Regions from separate parts of the Aquincola agrisoli genome, predicted to be linked through region 2. Evidence: riboswitches for the same ligand, from Rfam matches in the RefSeq annotation. Region 2 holds a riboswitch; the other holds the start of a gene.
What was found. Region 2 has a riboswitch for glycine ahead of gcvT (glycine cleavage system aminomethyltransferase GcvT). Riboswitches for the same ligand answer to the same signal wherever they lie in the genome.

Region 1: it holds a riboswitch for glycine, as region 2 does, so the genes downstream of both, V4F39_RS23535 (D-amino acid dehydrogenase) here and gcvT (glycine cleavage system aminomethyltransferase GcvT) in region 2, are expected to answer to the same signal.

What each region holds. Positions count from the first base shown of each region.
Region 1 covers NZ_JAZIBG010000049.1:152,411-163,971, forward strand. The annotation lists gene V4F39_RS23490 (hypothetical protein) at 1-266, opposite strand, end outside; gene V4F39_RS23495 (PEP-CTERM sorting domain-containing protein) at 281-904, opposite strand; gene V4F39_RS23500 (sensor histidine kinase) at 975-2,306, opposite strand; gene V4F39_RS23505 (response regulator transcription factor) at 2,303-3,004, opposite strand; gene V4F39_RS23510 (Spy/CpxP family protein refolding chaperone) at 3,021-3,515, opposite strand; gene V4F39_RS23515 (gamma carbonic anhydrase family protein) at 3,643-4,170, opposite strand; gene serA (phosphoglycerate dehydrogenase) at 4,327-5,559, opposite strand; gene V4F39_RS23525 (SDR family NAD(P)-dependent oxidoreductase) at 5,638-6,390, opposite strand; gene V4F39_RS23530 (MarR family winged helix-turn-helix transcriptional regulator) at 6,450-6,896, opposite strand; gene V4F39_RS23535 (D-amino acid dehydrogenase) at 7,001-8,299, opposite strand; glycine riboswitch at 8,494-8,583, opposite strand; gene V4F39_RS23540 (LapA family protein) at 8,704-9,213, shown strand; gene V4F39_RS23545 (NnrU family protein) at 9,254-9,832, shown strand; gene V4F39_RS23550 (alpha/beta hydrolase) at 9,849-10,703, shown strand; gene V4F39_RS23555 (phosphatase PAP2 family protein) at 10,719-11,381, opposite strand; gene V4F39_RS23560 (ABC transporter substrate-binding protein) at 11,448-11,561, opposite strand, start outside.
Region 2 covers NZ_JAZIBG010000058.1:7,569-19,129, reverse strand. The annotation lists gene V4F39_RS26515 (nucleoside/nucleotide kinase family protein) at 1-260, opposite strand, end outside; gene V4F39_RS26510 (hypothetical protein) at 333-500, shown strand; gene V4F39_RS26505 (enoyl-CoA hydratase) at 508-1,293, opposite strand; gene V4F39_RS26500 (acyl-CoA synthetase) at 1,332-2,978, opposite strand; glycine riboswitch at 3,080-3,182, shown strand; glycine riboswitch at 3,192-3,305, shown strand; gene gcvT (glycine cleavage system aminomethyltransferase GcvT) at 3,378-4,490, shown strand; gene gcvH (glycine cleavage system protein GcvH) at 4,546-4,920, shown strand; gene gcvP (aminomethyl-transferring glycine dehydrogenase) at 4,939-7,827, shown strand; gene V4F39_RS26480 (MipA/OmpV family protein) at 7,944-8,792, shown strand; gene V4F39_RS26475 (ATP-binding protein) at 8,805-10,172, opposite strand; gene V4F39_RS26470 (response regulator transcription factor) at 10,169-10,834, opposite strand; gene V4F39_RS26465 (carbohydrate porin) at 10,969-11,561, shown strand, end outside.

The sequences.
Region 1 (11,561 bases), on a different contig from region 2:
TGGGTGTGCAGGGGCACCGCCACCGGCAGCGCCGCGACGAGCGTGCCGGCCTCCGCGCCGCTGCCGCCGGCCGGCGTCGCCCACAGCTGCAGGCTCCAGCTGCCGGCGTCGGCCGCCGTGGGGGCCCAGTCGATCTCGGCGTTGAGGCAGGCGGTGTCGCCATCCACCCGGTACCCGAAGGCCCCGACGATCCGGGCCGATGGGATCGAAGCCGCAGCGGCCTGCGCGGCCGGGTGGGGGGCTTCGGATCCGGCGGAGGGCGTCATGCCGGCAGGTCCGCTCAGCGCGGCCGGCGGGTGCGCGCGAAGCCCGCCGCGCCGAGCGCGAGCGCCGCCAGCGCCAGGCTGCCCGGCTCCGGAATGGTGCCGCCGGGCGTTTCGGCCAGCTCGAAGCGCAGGTTGTCTATGTAGAACATCGGATCGAGTTCGGAGGTGATGTACAGCGTCGCCTCGCTGAAGCCGGCGAGATCCTCGAGGCCCACGAAGGAGGCGCTCGTGCCGGTGCCGTAGAGCAGCTCGCCGCCGGCCGCCTCGATGAAGAACTCGGTGCCGTTGGAGAATTGGTCCATGCCCAGGCGGACGATCGGGTTCGCGAAGCTCAGCGTGATCCATGCCGAGGAGGCCGGCGGCAGGGCATGGTTGTGGTTGCTCGCCCCCTGGCTGCCGAACGCGGCCTGCGCGGCAGCGCTGTTGTCCGTGTACATCAGGCCGCCCGTCACCGTGACGCCCTGCGCGGCGTAGAGGTTCCCGACCAGCAGCTGGTCGCTCAGCGCATTGAAGTCGATCACCGTGGAGGGGCCGAACGCCCCGAGCCCGACGGCCACCGGCGCCGCCATCGCAGGAGAAGCTGCTGCCGCGATCGCGGCCAGCGCCAGGGTCGACGTGAGATTTTTTATCACTGGCATCACCTTGGTGCGGGGGTTGCAAAGGGTGCCCATACTACGCAAGAAAAGGGCCGCACCGCATGACGGGCCGTCAACTTCCGGCCGGCAGCCGCAGCTCGACGGCCAGCCCCGGCGCCGCGTGGTGGAAGCTCAGCGTGCCGCCGTGCGCCTCGGCGACCAGCCGGCACAGGTACAGGCCGAGCCCGACGCCGCCGCTGCGCCGCAGGCGCGCGCCGTCGGTGCGGTAGAACGGCTCGGCCAGGCGGGCCAGCTGGTCGTCGCCGACGCCCGGGCCGCGGTCGCGCACCGTCAGGCAGACCGCGTCGAGGCCGTCGCGTCGCAGCGACAGCGTGACCGGCGCGCCGCCCGCGTGCCGTTGGGCATTGCCCAGCAGGTTGCGCAGCAGCAGGCGCAGCCGCGTGCGGTCGAGCGGCATCGGCGGCAGGCCGTCTTCGAGCGCCAGCGCGACGGTGCCCGGCGGCGCGTCGGCCGCGGCGTCGCGCACCAGCGCGGCCAGGTCGGTGGGCTCGGTCTGCAGCGCCGCATGGCCGGCCGCCAGGCGCTCGCTGTCGAGCAGGTCGGCGATCAGGTCGCGCATCTCGCCCAGGTCGCGCAGCAGGCCGTCGCGGGCGGGGCCGTCCTCGACCAGCTCGGCGTGCACGCGGGCGCGGGTCAGCGGGCTGCGCAGTTCGTGGCTGATGGCCAGCAGCAGCCCGCGCTTGGCTTCGAGCATGCGCTGCAGGTCGGCCGCCATCGTGTCGACCTGCCGCGCGAGCAGGCCCAGCTCGTCGCGCCGCTGCATCGCGATGGGCGTGGAGAAATCGCCCTGGCCGTAGCGCTGCACGCCGGCGCGGATGCCTTCGATCGGGCGCAGCAGCCGGCTGACGCCGCGCCAGGCGATCGCCACCAGCAGCAGCAGCACGCCGAGCGTGGCCCAGCCGAAGCCCCGTGCCCGCAGCTCGTGCGGCGGCTGCGCCAGGCGGAAGGTCACGCGGTGGCCGTCGGCGAGCACCCGGGTCTGCCAAGCGCCGCCGTCGTCGGCTTCCGCGCCGCGGCCGCGCCAGCGGCGCGCTTCGGCCGGGGGGCGGCCTGGGTCGGAATCCCACTGCACCGTGGGCCCGTCGATCCGGATGTGCAGCGGCAGCCGTGCCGCCATCGCGGCGGCCTTGTCGATGGAGGGGGGCGTGCCGAGGTCGGCCACCGCGAGGTCCAGGTAGTGCTTGGCGAGCGGGCGCGCGTAATCGCGCCAGCCGCCGCGCATCACCTGCTGCATGCCCACGACGAAGACCACCACGGTGGCCAGTGCCAGCAGCACGAAGAGCCCGACCAGCCGCCAGCGCAGCGAGTACGACAGCCGCGCCCGTGCACCCTGCCAGCGGCTGCGCCAGCGCGGTGCGCGTGTGCCGCCGGGGGGAACGCTCACGGCCGCCCGCCGGCGAAGGCGTAGCCGACGCCGCGCAGCGTCTTGATGCAGTCCAGCGGCTCCAGCTTCTTGCGCAGCCGGCTCACGAGGATGTCGACGGCGCGGGTGAAGAGGTCTTCGGCGGCCTGGCCGCGCAACCGCTCGAGGATCTCGTCGCGATGGAAGACCTTCTGCGGCTCGCGCGCCAGCAGCACCAGCAGCTCGAATTCCGTGCCGGTGAGCTCCACCGGCAGCTCGCCGCGCAGCACCTGGCGGCGGTCGAGGTCGATCACCAGGCCGTCGAAGCGCAGCACACGGCCATCGGCAGCCGGCACGGGCGCCGCGGCCGTGCCGCGGTCGCCGCTGCGGCGCCACACCGTCTGCAGCCGCGCGAGCAGTTCGCGCGGCTCGAAGGGCTTGGGCAGGTAGTCGTCGGCGCCGAGCTCGAGGCCGATCACCCGGTCCATCACGTCGCCGCGCGCCGTCAGCATCACGATGGGCACGTCGCTTTCATGGCGGATCGTGCGGCACAGCGCGAAGCCGTCCATCTCCGGCAGCATCACGTCGAGGATGGCGGCGTCGAAGCGCCCGGCGCGCAGCAGCGCGAGCCCGGCGCTGGGCGTGGTGGCCGCCTGCAGCTCGCAGTCGAAACGGCGGAAGAAGGCCGCCAGCGGAGCGGCCAGTTGCTCGTCGTCGTCGATCAGCAGCAGGCGGCGCATGGGGCGGGGGCGTGTGTCAGCCGCGCGGTCCGTGGCCCGGCCCGTGGCCGCGGCCGCCGCGGCGCGCCATGAACTCGCGCACCTTCTGCTGCTGCTCCGGGCGCAGGCTGTCGTAGAAGTCCGCCATCGCGGCGATGACGGCCGGGCTGGCCGCCTGGAGGGCCTGCGCCTTCTCCTGCACCAGCGACTGCGCACGGGCGCGGTCGAAGGTGCTGCCCGCCACCAGCGCCTGCATCTCGGCGCGCGGGTGGGTGGTGCCGCCCATCACCGCCTGGCGCTGCGCCTGCAGCGTGCTGGCGAGGGTGTCGAGCTTGGCCTTCTGCGCGGCGTCGAGCTCGAGCTTGGCGGCCACGCGCTCGACCATCCGGGCGCGGTGCTTCGCGCGGTCTTCGGGGCTGTGCTGCGCCCAGCCGCCGTGGCCTTCGAAGCGGTGCGAGCAGGCGGCCAGACCGCCGAAGAGGACGCTGGCGCCGAAGACGCCGACGAGGGTGCGTTGGATCCAGGCTTTCATCTGTGGCTCATCGAGGAAGTTGCGATGGGGCCATGGTGTCCGCCGATCAGGGACGTGTCCTTTCGGCACGGTATCGGCGTGTTGCGTTTCTTTTCAACGGGAACGGCCGCGCCGTCGCCGGGGCCGTTCAGCCGATCTTCTTCAACCCGTCGCGAAAGCGCGCGGCGTTGCCCACGTAGTGCCGGGCGCTGCGCTCGAGCCCGGCGATCTGCTCGGGCGACAGCGTCTTCACCGCCTTGGCGGGGCTGCCGATGATCATCGAGCCGTCGGGGAACTCCTTGCCCTCGGTGACCAGCGAGCCGGCGCCCACCAGGCAGCCCTTGCCGATCTTCGCGCCGTTGAGCACCACGGCGCCGATGCCCACCAGCGAGCCGTCGCCGATGGTGCAGCCGTGCAGCATCACCATGTGGCCGATGGTCACGTTGTCGCCGATCGTCAGCGGCTTGCCGGGGTCGGAGTGCAGCACGCTGTTCTCCTGGATGTTGCTGTTGCGGCCGATGCGCACCGTGTCCGCGCTGTCGCCCCGGACCACCGAGCCGAACCACACGCTGGCGCCTTCGTCCAGCGTGACGTTGCCGATCACCTGGGCGCTGTCGGCCACCCAGGCGGTGCTCGCAATGCGGGGCCGGAGGTCGTCGAGTTCATAGATGGCCATTCGGCATGCTCCTGTCACGAGGCCCACGCCCCGATCACGCCATCCTAGCTGCGCCTCGCGCGCGGCAGGACCCAGCAAAAGCCGCGGATCCGGCTGCGCCGGTCCGCTGGCGAACGGCCCCCTCGGGGGGTAGCGAGCGCCAGCGAGCTTGGGGGCTCAATACAACACGCGGCACCGGATCGTGCCAGGCACGCTGCAGAGCTGGCTCAACGCGGCATCGCTGGTGGCGCTGTCGACGTCGATCACCACGTAGCCGACCTCGTCGTTGGTGCGCAGGTACTGCGCGGCGATGTTGATGCCGGCCTGCGAGAAGCGTTCGTTCACATGGGCCAGCACGCCCGGCACGTTGCGGTGGATGTGCAGCAGCCGGCTGCGGCCGGTGTGCTCGGGCAGCGCCACCTCGGGGAAGTTGACGGCCGAGACGGTGGAGCCGTTGTTGCTGTAGCGGATCAGCTTGGCCGCCACCTCGCGGCCGATGTTGGCCTGCGCCTCGGCGGTGGAGCCGCCGATGTGCGGCGTGAGGATCACGTTCTCGAACCGCGTGAGCGGCGACTCGAACACCGCGTCGTTGCCCTTGGGCTCGACCGGGAACACGTCGATCGCCGCGCCGGCGAGGTGCTTGCGCGCCAGCGCGTCGGCCAGCGCGTCGATGTCGACCACCGTGCCGCGCGACGCATTGATCAGATGGCTGCCCGGCTTCATGCGGGCGAGCTGCGCCGCGCCGATCAGGTCCTTCGTGCCCTCGGTCTCCGGCACGTGCAGCGTCACCACGTCGGCGGCGGCGAGCAGCTCGTCGAGCGACGCGAGCTGGCGCGCGTTGCCCAGCGTGAGCTTGGCCTCGATGTCGTGGAACACCACCTGCATGCCGAGCTGCTCGGCGAGCACGCCGATCTGCGTGCCGATGTGGCCGTAGCCGACGATGCCCAGCGTCTTGCCGCGCACCTCGTAGGAGCCGGCGGCGCTCTTGTCCCAGCCGCCGCGGTGCTGCTGCGCGTTCTTCTGCGGGATGCCGCGCATCAGCAGGATGGTCTCGGCCAGCACCAGCTCGGCCACGCTGCGGGTGTTGGAGAACGGCGCGTTGAACACCGGCACGCCCTGGCGCATCGCGGCCAGCAGGTCGACCTGGTTGGTGCCGATGCAGAAGCAGCCCACGGCGGCCAGCTTGGGCGCCTGCGCCAGCACCTCGGCGGTGAGGTTGGTGCGCGAGCGGATCCCGAGGAAGTGCGCGTCGCGGATCGTCTCGACCAGCGCATCGCCCGACAGCGCCTTGGGCGACGTGACGATCTGCGTGTAGCCGTCGGACTGCAGCGCCTCCACCGCCGTGGCGTGGATGCCCTCGAGCAGCACGAACTTGAGCTTGTCCTTGGCGACGGAAAGGCGCTGTGTCATCGGTGAATGCGGTTCGGAAAGGGGGCCGTGATTGTGGGCAATGGTGCTTGACTGCGCCGCCGGTGGGGCCATGCGGCCTTAGCCGTTGCGCTTGATCGTCAGCGGCCCGAAGGACTGGCAGTTGGGCATCATCGAGATCGCGTTGATCGTCACGTGCGGCGGACGCGAGGCGAGCCAGTGCACCGTCTCGGCGATGTCCTCGGCCGTCAGCGGCTGCGTGCCGGCATAGACCGACGCCGCCTTGGTGTCGTCGCCGTTGAAGCGCACGTTGGAGAACTCGGTGCCGCCCACCAGGCCGGGCTCGACGCAGGTGGCGCGCACGCCGGTGCCCACCAGGTCGGCGTTCAGGTTGTGGGTGAACTGGTGCACGAAGGCCTTGGTGGCGCCATAGACGTTGCCGCCCGGGTAGGGCACCTCGCCGGCGATGGAGCCGATGTTGATCACGCTGCCGCGCCGGCGGGCCACCATGCCGGGCAGCACGGCCCGCGTCACGTTGGCGAGGCCCGCGCAGTTGGTCGCGATCATGCGCTCCCAGTCGTCCATCTCGGCCTGGTGGGCCGGCGCGAGGCCGAGCGCGAGGCCCGCGTTGTTGACGAGCACGTCGATCTCGGCGAACTCGGCCGGCAGCGCGGCCAGGGCCGCGGCGGTGGCCGGACGGTCGGTCACGTCGAGCGGCAGGGCCAGCACGCGGCCCGGGTGGCGCGCGGCCAGCGCCTCGAGCCGCTCGACGCGGCGGGCGGCGGCGATGACGCGGGCGCCATCGGCCAGGAAGCGCTCGGCGATGGCCAGGCCGAAACCGGCGCTGGCGCCGGTGACGAGTACGGTGGTCATGGGCAGGTCCTCGGAATGCGGTTGCGCCGCACTGTAAAGCGGGCGCCGCGGGGCGGGCGTCAGCGCGGCGTGGGCAGCCGGGTGCGCATGCGCCCGAGCAGCCCGGCCAGCTGCGCACGTTCGTCCTCGGTGAAGCCGGCGACCAGCGAGGCCGCCAGGCGCTTGCGATGCCGGTTCATCGTGCGGTTCGCGGCCTTGCCCGCCTCGGTGAGGCTGAGCCGCCAGCAGCGGCCGTCGAGCGGGTCGGCTTGCCGCTGCAGCAGGCCGGACTGCACCAGGTGCGCCACCATCCGCGTGACCTGGGCCTTGTCCCGGCCGGTCTCCAGCACGAGCTGCTGCTGGGTGAGGCCGCTGCCGGCCGCCACGATGGCGAGCAGCCGCAGCTCCAGCGGGCTCGCGGCGATGCCCTGCTCGCGCAGCGCCTGCTGCATCCAGGCGCGATAGCCGCCGAAGAGGCTGATCACGGGTTCCAGCAGGTCGTCGTCGGGGCTCGGCGTGGCGGGCATGAGGGCGTCTCCGTGGGGCTTCTTGTACCGGACGAGCCCGCATCATATAGAGGGCATACCGTTGATGTGATCAACCAATTGCCCTGCCGAACCACGCGCGAGCGTCAGGCGCCGCGCAGCGCGAACCGCCCGCCGGCGCCGGGTTCGTCCATGCCGCAGAACGCGAAGTCCACCTCCGGCCTCTGGCCGCCGACGATGTCGGCGATCGCGCGGCCCGAGCCGCACGAATGCGTCCAGCCGAGCGTGCCGTGGCCGGTGTTGAGGAAGAGGTTGTCGATCTTCGAGCGGCCGATGTAGGGCACGTTCGACGGCGTGGCCGGACGCAGCCCGGTCCAGAAGCGGGCGTTGCGGCCGTCCGTCATGCCCGGGAACAGCTCGCGGGTGCGGCGCACGATGGCCTCGCAGCGCACCAGGTTCAGGCTGGTGTCGTAGCCGTTGAGTTCGGCGGTGCCGGCGATGCGCAGGCGGTTGCCCAGGCGCGAGAAGACGAGCTTGTACTCGTCGTCCGTCAGCGACACGGTGTAGGCCTGCGACGGGTCGATCACCGGCAGCGTGACCGAGTAGCCCTTGGCCGGGTAGATGCGCAGCGCGATGCCCAGCTGCCGCGCGAAGTCCGCGCTGAAGGAGCCCATGCAGAGCACGAAGCCGTCGGCCTCCAGGCGGCTGACGATGCCCTGCGCGTCCGCGACGCGCACGGCCGCCAGGCGCTGGCCCTCGCGCTCGACGCCGACGATGCGCGTGTCGTGGAGGAAACGCACGCCCGCGGCCTGCGCGTGCAGCGCCAGCGCCTGCGTGAAGGCGTGGGCGTCGCCCGACTCGTCGCTGGGGGTCATGCTGCCGCCGACGATCTTGTCGCGGCACTGCGCCAGCGCGGGTTCGATCTGCACGCATTCGTCGGCGGTCTTCATGTCGAGCTCGCAGCCGTGGTCGCGCATCACCTGCGCCGGCGCCTGCGCGGCGTCGAACTCCTTCTGGCTCGTGTAGAAGTGCAGGATGCCCTTCGCCAGGTGGTCGTAGGGCAGGGCGAGCTGCTGGCGCAGCTGCTGCAGCGTCGTGCGGCTGTAGAGCCCGAGGTTCACGATCTGGCGGATGTTGTGCCGGGTGCGTGCCGGCGTGCATTCACGCAGGAACTGCAGGCCCCACAGCCATTGCTGCGCGTCGGGCCGCAGCCGGAACAGCAGCGGCGCATCCTCGCGGGCGAGCCACTTCAGCACCTTCAGCGGTGCACCGGGGTTGGCCCACGGCTCGGCGTGGGAGACGGAGACCTGCCCGCCGTTGGCGAAGCTGGTCTCCAGGCCGGCAGCGGGCTGCCGGTCGACCACGGTCACCTCGTGGCCGGCCTGGCGCAGGAACCAAGCCGAAGTCACGCCGGTCACGCCGGCGCCAAGAACGATCACTTTCATCTGAACCTCTGGGTACGCATCGTCGGGAGGGAACGAGCGGTGACTGCCGCGCGCCGGGGCGTGCGGCCATCGGGCCTCTCGTGCCGCTCCCGCTGTCCTCGGTACCTGAGAGATTCCGCGGCGGCCCTTCACGGGCGGCGCGCGTTGCTCCTTCGGTGGAAGCCCCGGGGGGCTTCGCTCTCCAGCGTCGGCCAACTTCGGATTCAGTACGGAGCCTGAGCGTGCATGGGAGGTTGCGCCTTCGGCGGCATGCACGGGTGCATGCGCTCTCCTGAATCCAGCGGGCATTCTAGAGTTGCGATCGCCGCCGACGGCGTGTTGTCCGACACCCGGCCAGGGTCGCTTGCGGCGACACTCGCCCCCCGGACCGCCGTTGGCGGCTCGGGATCGACAAGGAGAAAACCATGAGTCGTACGTTGCTCGTGCTCGCCGTGCTGGCATTGACCGCCGGCTTCGCGCTGCTGAACTGGACCGCCTTCGCGACGCCCACGTCGCTGTACCTCGGCTTCACGACGGTCGAGGCGCCGCTGGGCCTGATCATGCTGGGCCTCGTCGCGCTGCTGAGCGTGGTGTTCGTGGTCTGGGCGATCTCGCTGCAGGCCACGCTGCTGATGGAGCAGCGCCGCCTCAACAAGGAACTGCAGGCGCAGCGCGCCCTGGCCGACACCGCCGAGGCGTCCCGCTTCACCGAGCTGCGCAGCTTCATCGCCGCGGAAACGCTGCGCATCGCGCAGTCCACCGAGCAGACCCGTGCCGCGCTGGTGCAGCGGATGGAGCAGTTCGAGGACCGCCAGCGCACGGCCTTCGAGCAGAGCGCCAACGCGGTGGCGGCCTCGCTGGGCGAACTCGAGGACCGGCTCGAGCGCGGCCAGGCGCTCACGAGCCCGGCCCTCGCCGACCGCTCCCGCTTCTGACACCGGCGTTCGCGCCGCAACCCGCCAGCCCCCGCCCGCCATGACCGCCCTGATCGCCGGACTGCTGTTGTTCCTCGGCCTGCACTCGGTGCGCATCTTCGCGCCGCAATGGCGCAGCCGGCAGATCGCCGCACGCGGCGAGAAGGCCTGGAAGGGCCTGTATTCGCTGGTGTCGCTCGCGGGGCTGGTACTGATCGTCTGGGGCTACGGCCAGACCCGCGCGGCACCGATGTGGCTGTGGGTGCCGCCGCTCGGCATGCGCCACGCGGCCGCGTTGCTCACGCTGCTGTCGTTCATCCTGATCGCGGCGGCCTACGTGCCGCGCAATGCGCTCAAGGCCCGGCTGCACCACCCGATGGTGCTGGGCGTCAAGGTCTGGGCCTTCGCCCACCTGCTGGCCAACGGCACCGTGGCCGACGTGTTGCTGTTCGGCAGCTTCCTGGCGTGGGCGATCGTGCTGTATGCCGTGTCGCGGCGGCGCGACCGCGCGGCGGGGGTGACCTACCCACCCGGCACGGCGGGCGGCACGCTCCGCGCCGTGGCGGCCGGTGCGGCGGCGTGGGCCGTGTTTGCGTTCTGGGCGCACGAGTGGCTGATCGGCATCGCCCCGCTCGGTTGACGGCAGGCGCCGGCCGGTGGTGATCGCCCAGCGCGGGGGATGGCGCACGGCGCTGCCGCGTGCGCTCGGCGTCCTGCTTGCGCTGCTGCTGCTGGGCTACGGCGCCGTCCTGGCCAAGCTGTGGTGGGGCCAGGAAGGGCTGATCTTCCAGCCGACCCCGCTGCCGGCCACCCACCGCTTCGCGCTGCCGGCGGACGTGCACGAGGTGTTCGTCGACGTGCCGGGGGCCCGTCTGAACGCGCTTCACCTGCGCCGGCCGGATCCGCAGGGGGTGGTGTTCTTCCTGCACGGCAACGCGGGCAACCTGGAGCGCTGGTTCGTCAACCTGGACTTCTACCGCGCGCTGAACGTCGACCTCTTCATGCCCGATTACCGGGGCTTCGGCAAGAGCACCGGGGCGATCGAAAGCGAGGCGCAGCTGCTGGCCGACGTGCAGGCCGCGTGGCAGGCCATCGCACCGGCCTATGAGGGCCGCCGCGTCGTGTTCGTGGGCCGGTCGCTGGGCACAGGGCTCGCGGCCTCGCTCGCGGCAGCGCTGCCGCCGGAGCGGCGGCCGGACGCCCTGGTGCTGATCTCCCCGTACCGCAGCATGGTCGCGATGGCGGCCGAGCAGTACCCGCTGGTGCCGTCGGTGCTGCTGCGCTATCCGCTGCAGACCGACCTGGCGCTGGTGCAGCTCGCGGGCTCGCGCACGCGGGTGCAACTGCTGCACGGCGACCGCGACGCGCTGATCCCGCTGGCGCACAGCGAAGCGCTGGCGAAGGCGCTGCCGGGCGTCACGCTGCAACGCATCGAAGGGGCAGGCCACGGTGACCTGCAGTCGTTCCCCGCCTACCTGGATGCACTGCGCGCGGCGATCCAGCCGCCGTAACCGGCCGCGGCCGCGTCACCGGGCGGCGCCGTACCGTTGCGCGCCGTTGCGCTGCAGCTGCCAGTCGCGGTGCATCATCTGGCGGGTGTAGGGCGCGTCGCGGCCCGCCAGGCCGATCGAGATCGCCGTGACCCAGTCGTGCGTGCGCGAAGCCGGCGCGCCCGGCACCGCCACCAGCAGCCAGGCGCCGAGCAGCAGGATGAGCTTCTTCGGCGCGCTCGTCCTGGGCATGTGCACCAGCGACAGCGCCGCCACGCTGGCGCCGGCGCCGAGCAGGAAACCGGCCCAGCTTTCGGACGGGGAATGGGCGTACACCTCCACGCGCGACACCGCGACGAGCGCGGCCAGCGCGAGGCCGATCCCGACGGCGGGCCCATGCCAGCGCGGATGCGCCGCGCCGACCGCCTCGCGCGCCAACAGCGGCAGGATCGCCGCGGCGAACATCGCATGGCCGGAGATGCCAGTGAAGTCCAGCGGCGCATAGCCGATGCCCCAGCCGATGAAGGCGATCTTGGTGACGGTGGTGATCGCCGCCGCGACGCCCGTCGCGCCCAGCCAGGTCAGGGCGACGCGCGGAGCCCGGGCCCGCAGGGCCAGCCAGGCGGTGGCCGCGAGCAGCGCCGGCAGCAGCAACTGGGCTTCACCCAGGCGGGTGACGGTGTTCCAGAACAAGGTCATCGATCGCGTCGGCAACAAGAAGGCCGGCTCATGGCCGGCCAGAGCTTTGGGGGAAAACCCGGAAGCTTACTTGCCGCCCAGCTGCTTTTTCAGGTCTAGGCCCACGCCTTTGTTGACAAATTGCAGCGTCGCCACTTTGGACAAGTCCACCTCGCCCGGCTTGTAGAGGCCGGCCCTGAC
Region 2 (11,561 bases):
CCGGCCGCATCGAACGTATCCGGCGCGCCCTTGCGCCCTGCCCGGCCGAGCCGCGCCAGTTCGGTGTTGGCGAGGTGGAAACCGTCCATCGGCACGACAACGGCGCGGCCGCCGAACGCCTCGGCCAGCCCCTGGGCGAGCGTCGATTTGCCCGCGCCGGGCGCCCCCGCCAGGCCCAGCAGCACCCGCCCGCCGGCGGCCAGCAGGCGCTCCGCCCGCACCAGCACCTCAGGGGAAACCCGGTTACGACTGCTCGACATCACTTGTCATCCGATCGCCATACCACGCCGTTAGGGGTCGGCGCGGCGCCATCCAGCCGCGATCCGAACAGCATGATGATCCAGAAATCCGCTCATCCCGTGCAACCCGCCGGCCGCCGCAGCGACCGGCTGGACCCTCCCACCGACAAGGGCCAGAAGTTCGAGCCCTTCTTCATCCCCGCTCTGGGCCGGGACCGCCGCAGCATGGCGCATGAACTGCGCATGGACCAGCGCCGCTGATCCGCCGTCATTTACGCTTGTCGATGAACGCCTGCACGCCGTCCAGGGCCGCGGCGTCCATCATGTTGCAGGCCATCGTGGCCGCCGCGTCCGCGTAGGCGGCCTCGATCCCCACCTCCAGCTGCCGGTAGAACAGGGCCTTGCCCATCGCGACGGCCACCCGCGGCTTCTCGACGATGCGCGCGGCCAGCGCCTGCACCTCGCCGGCGAGCCGGTCGTCCGGCACCACGCGGTTGACGAGGCCCCGCTCCCGGGCCTCCTCGGCGCCGATGAAGTCGCCGGTCACCAGCATCTCGAACGCCGCCTTGCGGCCCACGTTGCGCGACAACGCCACCGCCGGCGTCGAGCAGAAAAGGCCCAGGTTCACGCCGCTGACCGCGAAGCGCGCGCTCTGCGCGGCCACCGCCAGGTCGCACATCGCCACCAGCTGGCAGCCGGCCGCCGTGGCCAGGCCCTGCACCTGCGCGATGACCGGCACCGGCAGCCGCTGAACGCTCATCATCATCCGGCCGCACTGCGCAAAAAGGCGCTCGTAGTAGCCCTGCGAGGGCAGTGCTCGCATTTCTTTCAGATCGTGCCCGGCGCAGAAGGCCTTTCCTGCGGCGGCCAGCACCACCACGCGCACCTCCGTGTCGGCCGCCAGCGCATCCAGCTCATGCTGCAGCGTGGTGAGCAGGTCTTCGCTGAGCGCGTTGAAGGCCTGCGGCCGGTTCAGCGTGAGGGTCGCGATGCCGCGGGCGTCGGTCGTGCGCAGCACCAGCGGCGCGCCCGCATCCTTAGGGGGGTGAGTCATGACTGCCCTTCGTCCACTGAGTGCATCGGCCGGTCCCCTCATTCGATCGCACTCGCCGAACGCGCGCGCTCGCGCAGCTGGAACTTCTGGATCTTGCCGGTCGAGGTCTTGGGGATCGGCTCGAAGCGGATCTCCCGCGGCACCTTGTAGCCCGCCAGCAGCCCCTTGCAGTGGGCGATCAGCGCGGCCGCGTCGACCTCCGCGCCTGGCTTCAGCTCGACGAAGGCCACCGGCGTCTCGCCCCACTTCGGATCGGGCCGGGCCACCACCGCGCAGGCGACCACGGCGGGGTGGCGGTACAGCGCGTCCTCCACCTCCAGCGAGCTGATGTTCTCGCCGCCGGAGATGATGACGTCCTTGCTGCGGTCCTTGATCTTCACGTAGCGGTCGGGCTCCAGCACGGCCAGGTCGCCGGTGTGGAACCAGCCGCCGGCGAAGGCCTGCGCGGTGGCGGAGGGGTTCTTCAGGTAGCCCTTCATCACGATGTTGCCGCGGAACATGATCTCGCCCATCGTCTGGCCGTCGGCCGGCACCTCGGCCATCGTCTGCGGGTCGAGCACGGTCATGCCTTCCTGCAGCGCGTAGCGCACGCCCTGGCGACCGTTGAGCCGCGTCTGCTCCGAGAGATCTTCGGCCGCCCAGCCGGCGCGCTTGGCGGCCACGCTGGCCGGGCCATACACCTCCGTCAGGCCGTAGACGTGCGTGATGTCGAAGCCGATCTTGGCCATGCCCTCGATCATCGCGGCCGGCGGCGCCGCGCCGGCCACCATGCCGCGCACGCCCGCCAAGCCTTCGCGCAGCGCCGGGTCGGCGTTGATGATCAGGCCGTGCACGATGGGTGCGGCGCAGTAGTGCGTCACCCCGTGCTCGCGCATCGCGTTCAGGATCGCCGCCGGCTCCACGCGGCGCAGGCACACGTGCGTGCCGGCCTGCATCGCCACCGTCCACGGGAAGCACCAGCCGTTGCAGTGGAACATCGGCAGCGTCCAGAGGTAGACCGGGAACTGCGGCAGCGTCCAGGTCACCGCGTTGCACACCGCATTGAGGTAGGCGCCGCGGTGGTGGGTGACCACGCCCTTCGGGTCGCCGGTGGTGCCGGAGGTGTAGCTCACCGCGATCGCATCCCACTCGTCGGCCGGGCCCTCCAGCCGCGGCAGCGGCGCATGCGCGGCGAGCAGCGCCTCGTACTCGTGCGTGCCCACGCGCTCGGCTGGGCCGGCGTGTTCGCTGTCGCAGACGTCGATCACCACCGGCTGCCGGCCATGCTCGCCGCGCAGGCGGCGCAGCGCATCGGCCATCAGCCCGCCGTATTCGCTGTCGGTGATGAGCACCGCGGCTTCGCAATGGTTCATCTGCCAGGCCAGCAGCGGCGCGTCGAGCCGCGTGTTCAGCGTGTTGAGCACCGCGCCGAGCGCCGGCACCGCGTAGTGCGCCTCCACCATCTCCGGCGTGTTGGGCAGCATCACGCTCACCGTGCTGCCGGGGCCGACGCCCAGCGCCTGCAGCGCCGCGGCCAGGCGCGCCGAGCGCTCGCGCGTCTGCGCCCAGGTGTAGCGGCGGCGGCCATGGATCACCGAGGGCAGGTCGCCGAAGACCCCGGCCGTGCGTTCGACGAAGCTCACCGGGGTGAGCGCGGTGTGGTTGGCGGCCGTCTTGTCGAGGCCTTGCCGATAGATGTGCGTCACTGGAAGTCTCCTGCGGGGGCCGGGGCGTTGTACGCCCGGCGCCGGCGGGACGTCAATGCGCCAGGTCAAATGCCGGGCCGGACGCATCGCCTGGGCTACACTGATCCGGCACAGGAGAGAGCCGGCGCGGTGTTGTCGCGGCGGCCGCCGAAGGCGCAGGGGTCGACGACCTCGAACGCTCAGGCAAAAGGACTGGCAAGGCGCCCCGCAAGGGCGCTCCTCACTGGAGAGAGGCGGACCTTCGAGTCCGCCCACCGAAGGGGCAAGCGGCAGCACCGGCAACGGCGCACCGCCAATCTCTCAGGTAAAGCGGACAGCGAGGGCTTCTCCCCCACCCAAATCGTTTCCGGGCGGTTATGGTGGGCGATCGACGGCCCTCGACCCTGTTGGGAGACACGCATGTCCGCTGACCTGCTCCAGACCCCGCTGCACGCGCTGCATGTGGAACTCGGCGCCAAGATGGTGCCGTTCGCCGGCTACGAGATGCCGGTCAACTACCCCGGCGGCATCATCGCCGAGCACCGGCACTGCCGCACATCGGCGGCGCTGTTCGACGTCTCCCACATGGGGCAGCTGCGCCTGCTGGGCGCCGATGCCTCGGCGGCCCTGGAGAGCCTGGTGCCGGCCGACATCGTCGACCTGGGCGTCGGCAAGCAGCGCTACACGCAGCTCACCAACACGTCGGGCGGCATCCTCGACGACCTGATGGTGACGCGGCGCGAGAGCGACCTCTTCCTCGTCGTCAATGCCGCCTGCAAGACGGACGACACGCGCCACCTGATGACGCACATCGGCCACCGCTGCCAGATCGTGCCGCTGCCCGACCGCGGGTTGCTGGCCCTGCAGGGCCCGAAGGCGGTGCAGGCGCTGGCCCGGCTCAACGCCGACGTCGCCAGGCTCACCTTCATGACCGGCGGCAGCTTCCCGATCAACGGCGTCGAGTGCTTCATCACCCGCTCGGGCTACACCGGCGAAGACGGCTTCGAGATCTCGATGCCCGCCGAAGAAGCCACCGCCATCGCCCGCCAGCTGCTGGAGCAGCCCGAGGTGAAGCCCGCCGGCCTGGGCGCCCGCGACACGCTGCGGCTGGAAGCGGGCCTGTGCCTCTACGGCCACGACATCAACACCACCACCACCCCGATCGAAGCGGGCTTGGCGTGGTCGATCCAGAAGGTGCGGCGCCACGGCGGCGCGCGTGCCGGCCACTACCCGGGCGCCGCGACGATCGAACGGCAGCTCGCTTCCGGCGCCGTGATCAAGCGCGTGGGCCTGGTGGGCCTCGAGCGCATCCCGGTGCGCGAAGGCGCCACGCTGCACGACGTCAAGGGCCACAAGCTGGGCCACGTGACCAGCGGCACGCTGTCGCCCACTGTCGACAAGCCTATCGCGATGGCCTACCTGGCCGTGAACCACGCGCACCCGGCCAACGAGGTGTACGCCGACGTGCGCGGCAAGCGCCTGCCGATGCGCATCGCCGGCATGCCGTTTGCACCTCACCGCTATCAGCGCTGAGCCGCCCCCCGCCCAACGAATCACCCTCCAACAGAACCGAACCAGGAGAACGCCCATGACGACCAAGTTCACCGCCGACCACGAGTGGATCAACATCGAGGACCACGAGGCCGCCGTCGTCGGCATCACGCTGCACGCGCAGGACGCGCTGGGCGACGTGGTCTTCGTCGACCTGCCCGAGGTGGGCAAGAGCTTCAAGAAGGGCGAAGTGGCTGGCGTCGTCGAGTCGGTCAAGGCTGCCGCCGACCTCTACATGCCCGTCACCGGCGAGATCGTCGAGGTCAACGAGGCGCTGCGCGACAACCCCTCGCTCGCCAACTCCGACCCGATGGGCGAAGGCTGGTTCTTCAAGGTGCACGTCACCGACATGGCCGACTTCGACCAGCTGATGGACGACCCCGACTACCAGGCCCTGCTGAAGACGCTCTGATCCACCCCTGCCCTGCCCATGCTCATGCCCGCCCTCCAGCCGTTGGCCACCCTTGAACACGAAGGCGAGTTCGCCACCCGCCACATCGGCCCCGACGCCGCCGAGGAGGCACGGATGCTCTCGGTCATCGGCGCGGCCTCGCGCCGCGCGCTGATCGACGCCATCGTGCCGCGCAGCATCGCGCGCAGCGCCCCGATGCAGCTGCCCGCGCCGCTCACCGAAGCGCAGGCGCTGGCCGAGCTGAAGGCGCTGGCCGGCCGCAACCGGCTGCTGAAGAGCTTCATCGGGCAGGGCTACCACGGCACGCTGACGCCGGCCGTCATCCTGCGCAACGTGCTCGAGAACCCCGCCTGGTACACGGCCTACACGCCCTACCAGGCCGAGATCTCGCAGGGCCGGATGGAAGCGCTGCTGAACTTCCAGACCATGGTGACCGACCTCACCGGCATGGCCATCGCCAACGCGTCGATGCTCGACGAGGCGACCGCCGCCGCCGAGGCCATGACGCTGGCGCTGCGCGTGGGCAAGAGCAAGTCCACCACCTTCTTCGTGGCCGACGACGTGCTGCCGCAGACGCTGGCCGTGGTGCGCACGCGCGCCGAGCCGCTGGGCATCACCGTGCAGGTGGGCGCCGCGGAAGACGCCGGCCAGGCCGACGCCTTCGCGGCGCTGCTGCAATACCCCGGCGTCACCGGCCGCGTGCGCGACCTGCAGCCGCTGATCGACGCGGTGCATGCGCGGGGCGGGCTGGCCGTGGTGGCCGCCGACCTGCTGTCGCTGGCGCTGCTGGTGCCGCCGGGCGAGCAAGGCGCCGACATCGTCGTCGGCAACACGCAGCGCTTCGGCATGCCGATGGGCTGCGGCGGCCCGCACGCCGCCTACATGGCCACGCGCGACGAGTTCAAGCGCTCGCTGCCCGGCCGGCTGGTGGGCGTCAGTGTCGATGCACACGGCCACCCGGCCTACCGGCTGGCGCTGCAGACGCGCGAGCAGCACATCCGCCGCGAGAAGGCCACCTCCAACATCTGCACCGCCCAGGTGCTGCCGGCCGTGGTGGCCAGCATGTACGCCGTCTACCACGGTGCCGAAGGGCTGCGGCGCATCGCCCGCCGCGTGGCGAGCTACACCGCGCTGCTGGCCGAGGAGCTGAAGCAGCTGGGCTTCACGCTCGTGCATGGCGAAGCCTTCGACACACTGGAAGTCGCCACCGGCGACCACACCGGCGCGCTGCTGGCCGCCGCCGAAGCCGCCGGCATGAACCTGCGCCGCGCCAGCGTGACCAGCCTGGGCATCACGCTCGACGAAACCACCACGCGCGCCGACCTCACCGCGCTGTGGTGCGTGTTCGCCGGCCGAGAAGGCGCGCCCGCGTTCGACCGCCACGAAGCCGGCATCGCCCCGCTGATCGCGCCGCACCTGCTGCGCAGCAGCGCCTACCTCACGCATCCGGTGTTCAACACGCACCACAGCGAGACGGAGATGCTGCGCTACATCCGCAGCCTCTCCGACAAGGACCTGGCGCTCGACCGCACGATGATCCCGCTCGGCTCGTGCACGATGAAGCTGAACGCCACCAGCGAGATGATCCCCATCACCTGGCCGGAGTTCGCGCACATGCACCCCTATGCGCCCGCCGACCAGCAGCAGGGCTACGCGCTGCTGAACGAGCAGCTCTGCGCCTGGCTGGTGCAGGCCACCGGCTACGCGGGCGTGAGCCTGCAGCCCAACGCGGGCTCGCAGGGTGAATACGCCGGGCTGCTGGCCATCCGCGGCTGGCACCTGTCGCGCGGCGACGGGCAGCGCACGGTCTGCCTGATCCCCGAATCCGCGCACGGCACCAACCCAGCCAGCGCGCAGATGGTGGGCATGCAGGTGGTGGGCGTGAAGTGCGACGCGATGGGCAACGTCGACCTGGCCGACCTGGAAGCCAAGTGCGTGAAGCACGCGGCGCAGCTGGCCGCGGTGATGATCACCTACCCGTCGACCTACGGCGTGTTCGAGCCCCGCGTCAAGGAGCTGTGCGCGCTGGTGCACCGCCACGGCGGGCGGGTGTACGTCGACGGCGCGAACATGAACGCGCTGGTCGGGGTGGCCGCGCCGGGCGAGTTCGGCGGCGACGTGAGCCACCTCAACCTGCACAAGACCTTCTGCATCCCGCATGGCGGCGGCGGCCCCGGCGTGGGGCCGGTGTGCGTGGCGGCCGACCTGGTGCCGTTCCTGCCGGGCGGCAGCGCCAAGGCGCACGGCGTGGGCCCGGTCTCGGCCGCGCCGCTGGGCAATGCGGCGGTGCTGCCGATCACCTGGATGTACATCCGCATGATGGGCACCGAGGGTCTGACCGCGGCCACCGAGACCGCCATCCTCAGTGCCAACTACATCGCCGCGCGGCTGGCCGACCATTACGACATCCACTTCAGCGGCAACCTCGACGGCATCCAGGGCGGCGGCGTGGCGCACGAGTGCATCCTCGACCTGCGCCCGCTGAAGGACATCGCCGGCGTGAGCGCCGAAGACGTGGCCAAGCGCCTGATCGACTACGGCTTCCACGCGCCGACGCTGAGCTTCCCGGTGGCCGGCACGCTGATGGTGGAACCCACCGAGAGCGAGCCGCTGGTGGAGCTCGACCGCTTCTGCGACGCGATGATCGCCATCCGCGGCGAGATCGCGAAGATCGAGCAAGGCGCCTGGCCGCGCGACGACCAGCCGCTGAAGAACGCGCCGCACACCGCCGAGGCGCTGCTGGCCGCCGACTGGCCGCACGCCTACAGCCGCGAGGAAGCCGCCTACCCGGTGCCCGCGCTGCGGCGCGCGAAGTACTGGAGCCCGGTGGGCCGGGTCGACAACGTGTACGGCGACCGCAACCTGTTCTGCAGCTGCGTGCCGATGAGCGAGTACGCAGAGGGCTGAGGGGCCCGTTAATCGGTTCTTAATCCGCCTAAGAACTTGTTAAAGCCGGGTCGCCAAGATCCCGTTCACGCGCGCAGGCACGGTGCCTCGCGCAGACGTGAATGGAAACAGACCCGATGGCCAACCGCGTTCCCGCTCCTGCCTCCGCCCTTGTCCCCGCATCCGCCCGCACCCCCGCCCGCCCAAGCGGGCGGCGCCCCTTTCGTTCCGCCGTTGCCGCGGCAGCCCTCGGCGCACTGATCGGCCCGGCAGCCTGGGCGCAGGCCCCCGCGCCGGAAGCCGGCACGGGCCCCGCGTCCCCATGGGGCCTGGGCCTCGGCGTCGCCTATGACCGCCAGCCCTACCGCGACTTCGACGACAAGGCGCAGGCGCTGCCGCTGCTGGTCTACGAGAACCGCTGGGTCAGCATCTTCGGCCCGCGGATCGACCTGAAGCTCCCCTCGGCCGGCCCGGTGTCGTTCCGCCTGCGCGCCGCCTACAGCGGTGACGGCTACGAGGACGACGACTCGCCCTACCTGCGGGGCATGGACAAACGCAAGAGCAGCTTCTGGCTCGGCGGCGCGGCGACGTGGCGCAACGAGATCGCCAACGTGTCGGCCGAGTGGCTGGGCGACGCGTCGGGCCACAGCAAGGGGCAAAGATTCAAGCTGCAGGCCGAACGCCGCTTCCAGGCGGGTGCGTTCGACCTGACGCCGCGCCTGGCCGCCCAGTGGGTCGACAGCAAGTATGTCGACTACTACTACGGCGTGAGGTCATCGGAAGTCCGCCTCGGTCGCTCGGTGTACGAAGGCGACGCCACCGTCAACGTGGAAGCCGGCCTGCGCATCGGCTACGGCATCACGCCGAAGCAGAGCGTGTTCCTGGACGTGAGCACCACCCGCCTGGGCAGCGGCATCAAGGACAGCCCGCTGGTCGACCGCTCCAGCACGAGCGGCGTGCGCATCGGCTACTTCTACCGCTTCTGACGATCGAGACGATCAGGCCGGCCCGGCCGGCGGGAACAGCACCCGCACGCTGAAGCCCCGCCCCTCCAGGCCCGGCCCGGTCTCGATGGCGGCACCGTGCAACTGCGCGATGCCGGCCACCAGCGACAGCCCGATGCCGCTGCCGCGCACGGTGCTGCCGGCCACGCGGTGGAAGCGCTGGAAGATCGCCTCGCGCTCGGACGCCGGCACCCCGGGGCCGTCGTCGGCCACCTCCAGGCAGGCGCGCGGGCCGGCAGCGGTATCGCACGGCCCGCAGGCCACGCGCACGCTGCCGCCGGGTGCGGTGTAGCGCAGCGCGTTGTCGACCAGGTTGCGCAGCAGGATGCCGACCTCGTCGACATCGCACTCGATGGTGCAGGGCTGCAGGGCCAGCACCAGCCTGCGCCGCTGCTGGTGCGCCTGCATATCGAACTCGCGGCTCACGTGCACCGCCAGTTCGTTGAGCTCGGCCGCCGATCGCCGCGGCGCGTGGGCGTCCGCGTTCAGGCGTGCCAGGTCGAGCAGTTGCTCCGACAGGCGTGTGCTGCGCTCGGCCACGGCCAGCAGCTTGCCGAGCGCCGCGTCCTTTTCGGCCGGCGTGCTCGCGCGCACCGCGACCTGGGCCTGCGCCTGCAGCGCGGCCAGCGGCGTGCGCAGCTCGTGGGCGGCATCGCCGATGAAGCGGCGTTCGCCCTCCACGGCTTCATCCAACTGCTGCAGCACGTGGTTGAAGGCCCCGACGAGCGGGCGCAGCTCGGTCGGCAAGGCCTGCGCCGGGAGCGGCGTCAGGTCGAGCCTGCGGCGCCGGTGCAGCGCGGCCTCCAGGTCGGCCACGGGCTTCAACGCCTTGTGCACCACGCACCACATGAAGGCCCCCACCAGCATCAGCACCACCGTGGCCACCCCCAGGGCGACCAGCGCGTTGTGCCGCAGTTCGGCATCGATCGCGCTGTGCAGGTTGCCCACCTGCACGTAGATGCGGCCGGCGCGGTCGGACACCGAGACGACCCGCCAGCGCTGGCCGTCGACCACCGTGCTGGCGAAGCCCTCGGCGAAGTCGGCGCGCAGCGGCGTGCCGGGCGCGCCCGGCGTGCGCACCGCCAAGCTGGACTTGTCTATCCACACCTGGAACGCCAGCTGTTCCTCGTTGCCCTGTGCGTCGGCGCGCAACTGCAGGCGCGGGCGGACGTCGCGCCACGACCAGTCTTCCTTCTGCGGGATCGCCATCAGGATCTTGATCGCCATCGTGCGCAGCTCGTTGTCGGCGATGCTGCTCTGGCTCTGCGCGAAGTAGGCACCCAGTGCGCCCAGGGCGATCGCCCAGCACAGCACGATGGTGCCGCCGGCAGCCCGCATGATGCGGCTGCGCAGCGAGGTCACGCGCCGGCCTCGCCGATCATGTAGCCGTGGCCGTGCACCGTGGTGATCACGCCGTCGCCGAGCTTCTTGCGCAGCTGGTGGATGAAGACGGCGATGGTGTTGCTCTCGATGGTGCTGGCGTGGCCGTACACCACGTCCTCCAGGTGGTCGCGCGTCACCACGTGGCCGGGCCGCTCGAGCAGCGCCAACAGCGTGCGGTATTCGTGGCTGCTGAGCGTGACGCGTTCGCCGCCGCGCGTGACCAGCCGCTTGTTGCGGTCGAGCTGGATGTCCTTGTAGCTCACCACCGGCACCACGCGCCCCTGGCTGCGCCGCACCACGGCGCGCACGCGCGCCCACAGCTCGTCGAGCTGGAAGGGCTTGACGAGGTAGTCATCGGCACCGGCGTCGAGGCCCGCAATGCGTTCGCTCAACAGCGTCCGCGCGGTGAGGATCAGCACCGGCGTCACGTCGTAGCGGCCGCGCATGCCCTTGAGCACCGCCAGGCCCGAATCGCCGGGCAGGCTCAGGTCCAGCAGCACCGCGGAATACGCATGGTCGACCAGCGCCACGCGCGCGCCCGCGGCCTCCCCGACGCGGTCGATGCGCCAGCCGTTCTGGCGCGCGGCGTCGCAGACCGCGTCGGCCAGCATGTCATCGTCTTCGACCAGCAGCAGGTGCATCGGGATCAGGGCTTCGGTTGCACCCGACATCTTGCCCGGCACGGATGAGTTTTCGATTAACAACGCGTTGAACCGCGCGGCCCTGACGGGCTCAGAAACGTTTTCCCATCGATCCCGAAAGGAAACGCGAAACGATGCAGACGCCCCACCGCCCCCACCCTTTCTCGCCTCGATGGCAACAGCCTCCCCTCGGCCGGCTCGCCGCCGCGGCAGCCGCCGCCTTGCTGCTGGGCACGCCGCCCGCCCGCGCCCAGCAGGCCGATCCCACCCAGGCCTTCGTCCGGCGCGCCAGCGAGGCCACGGGCCTCGAGTTCTGGGGCTACGCGCGCGCCGGCTTCTACGATGGCCACCGGCAGCGTGGCCGCTTGCGCGGGAACTACACGCTCGGCGGCGACCTGCAGAAGTACCGCCTCGGCAACGAGGGCGACAACTTCGTCGAGTTCGGCATCGGCAAGCGCATCGAGGTGGGCGCCGGCAGGGAGTGGGGCGTGTTCTACATGCCGAAGAACTACAACGGCAGCAGCGGCACGGCACAGCTCTACACCTCGCTGCGCGGCCTGTTCGGCAACGGCGCGACGGTGTGGGCCGGCCAGCGCTACCACCGCATCCAGGACGTGCACATCGTCGACCACTGGGTGATGGAGGACGGCGACCACCACGGCGTGGGCATCGACGACCTCCCGCTCGGCAGCCGCCTCGGCACGATGAACATCGCGCTGTACACCGC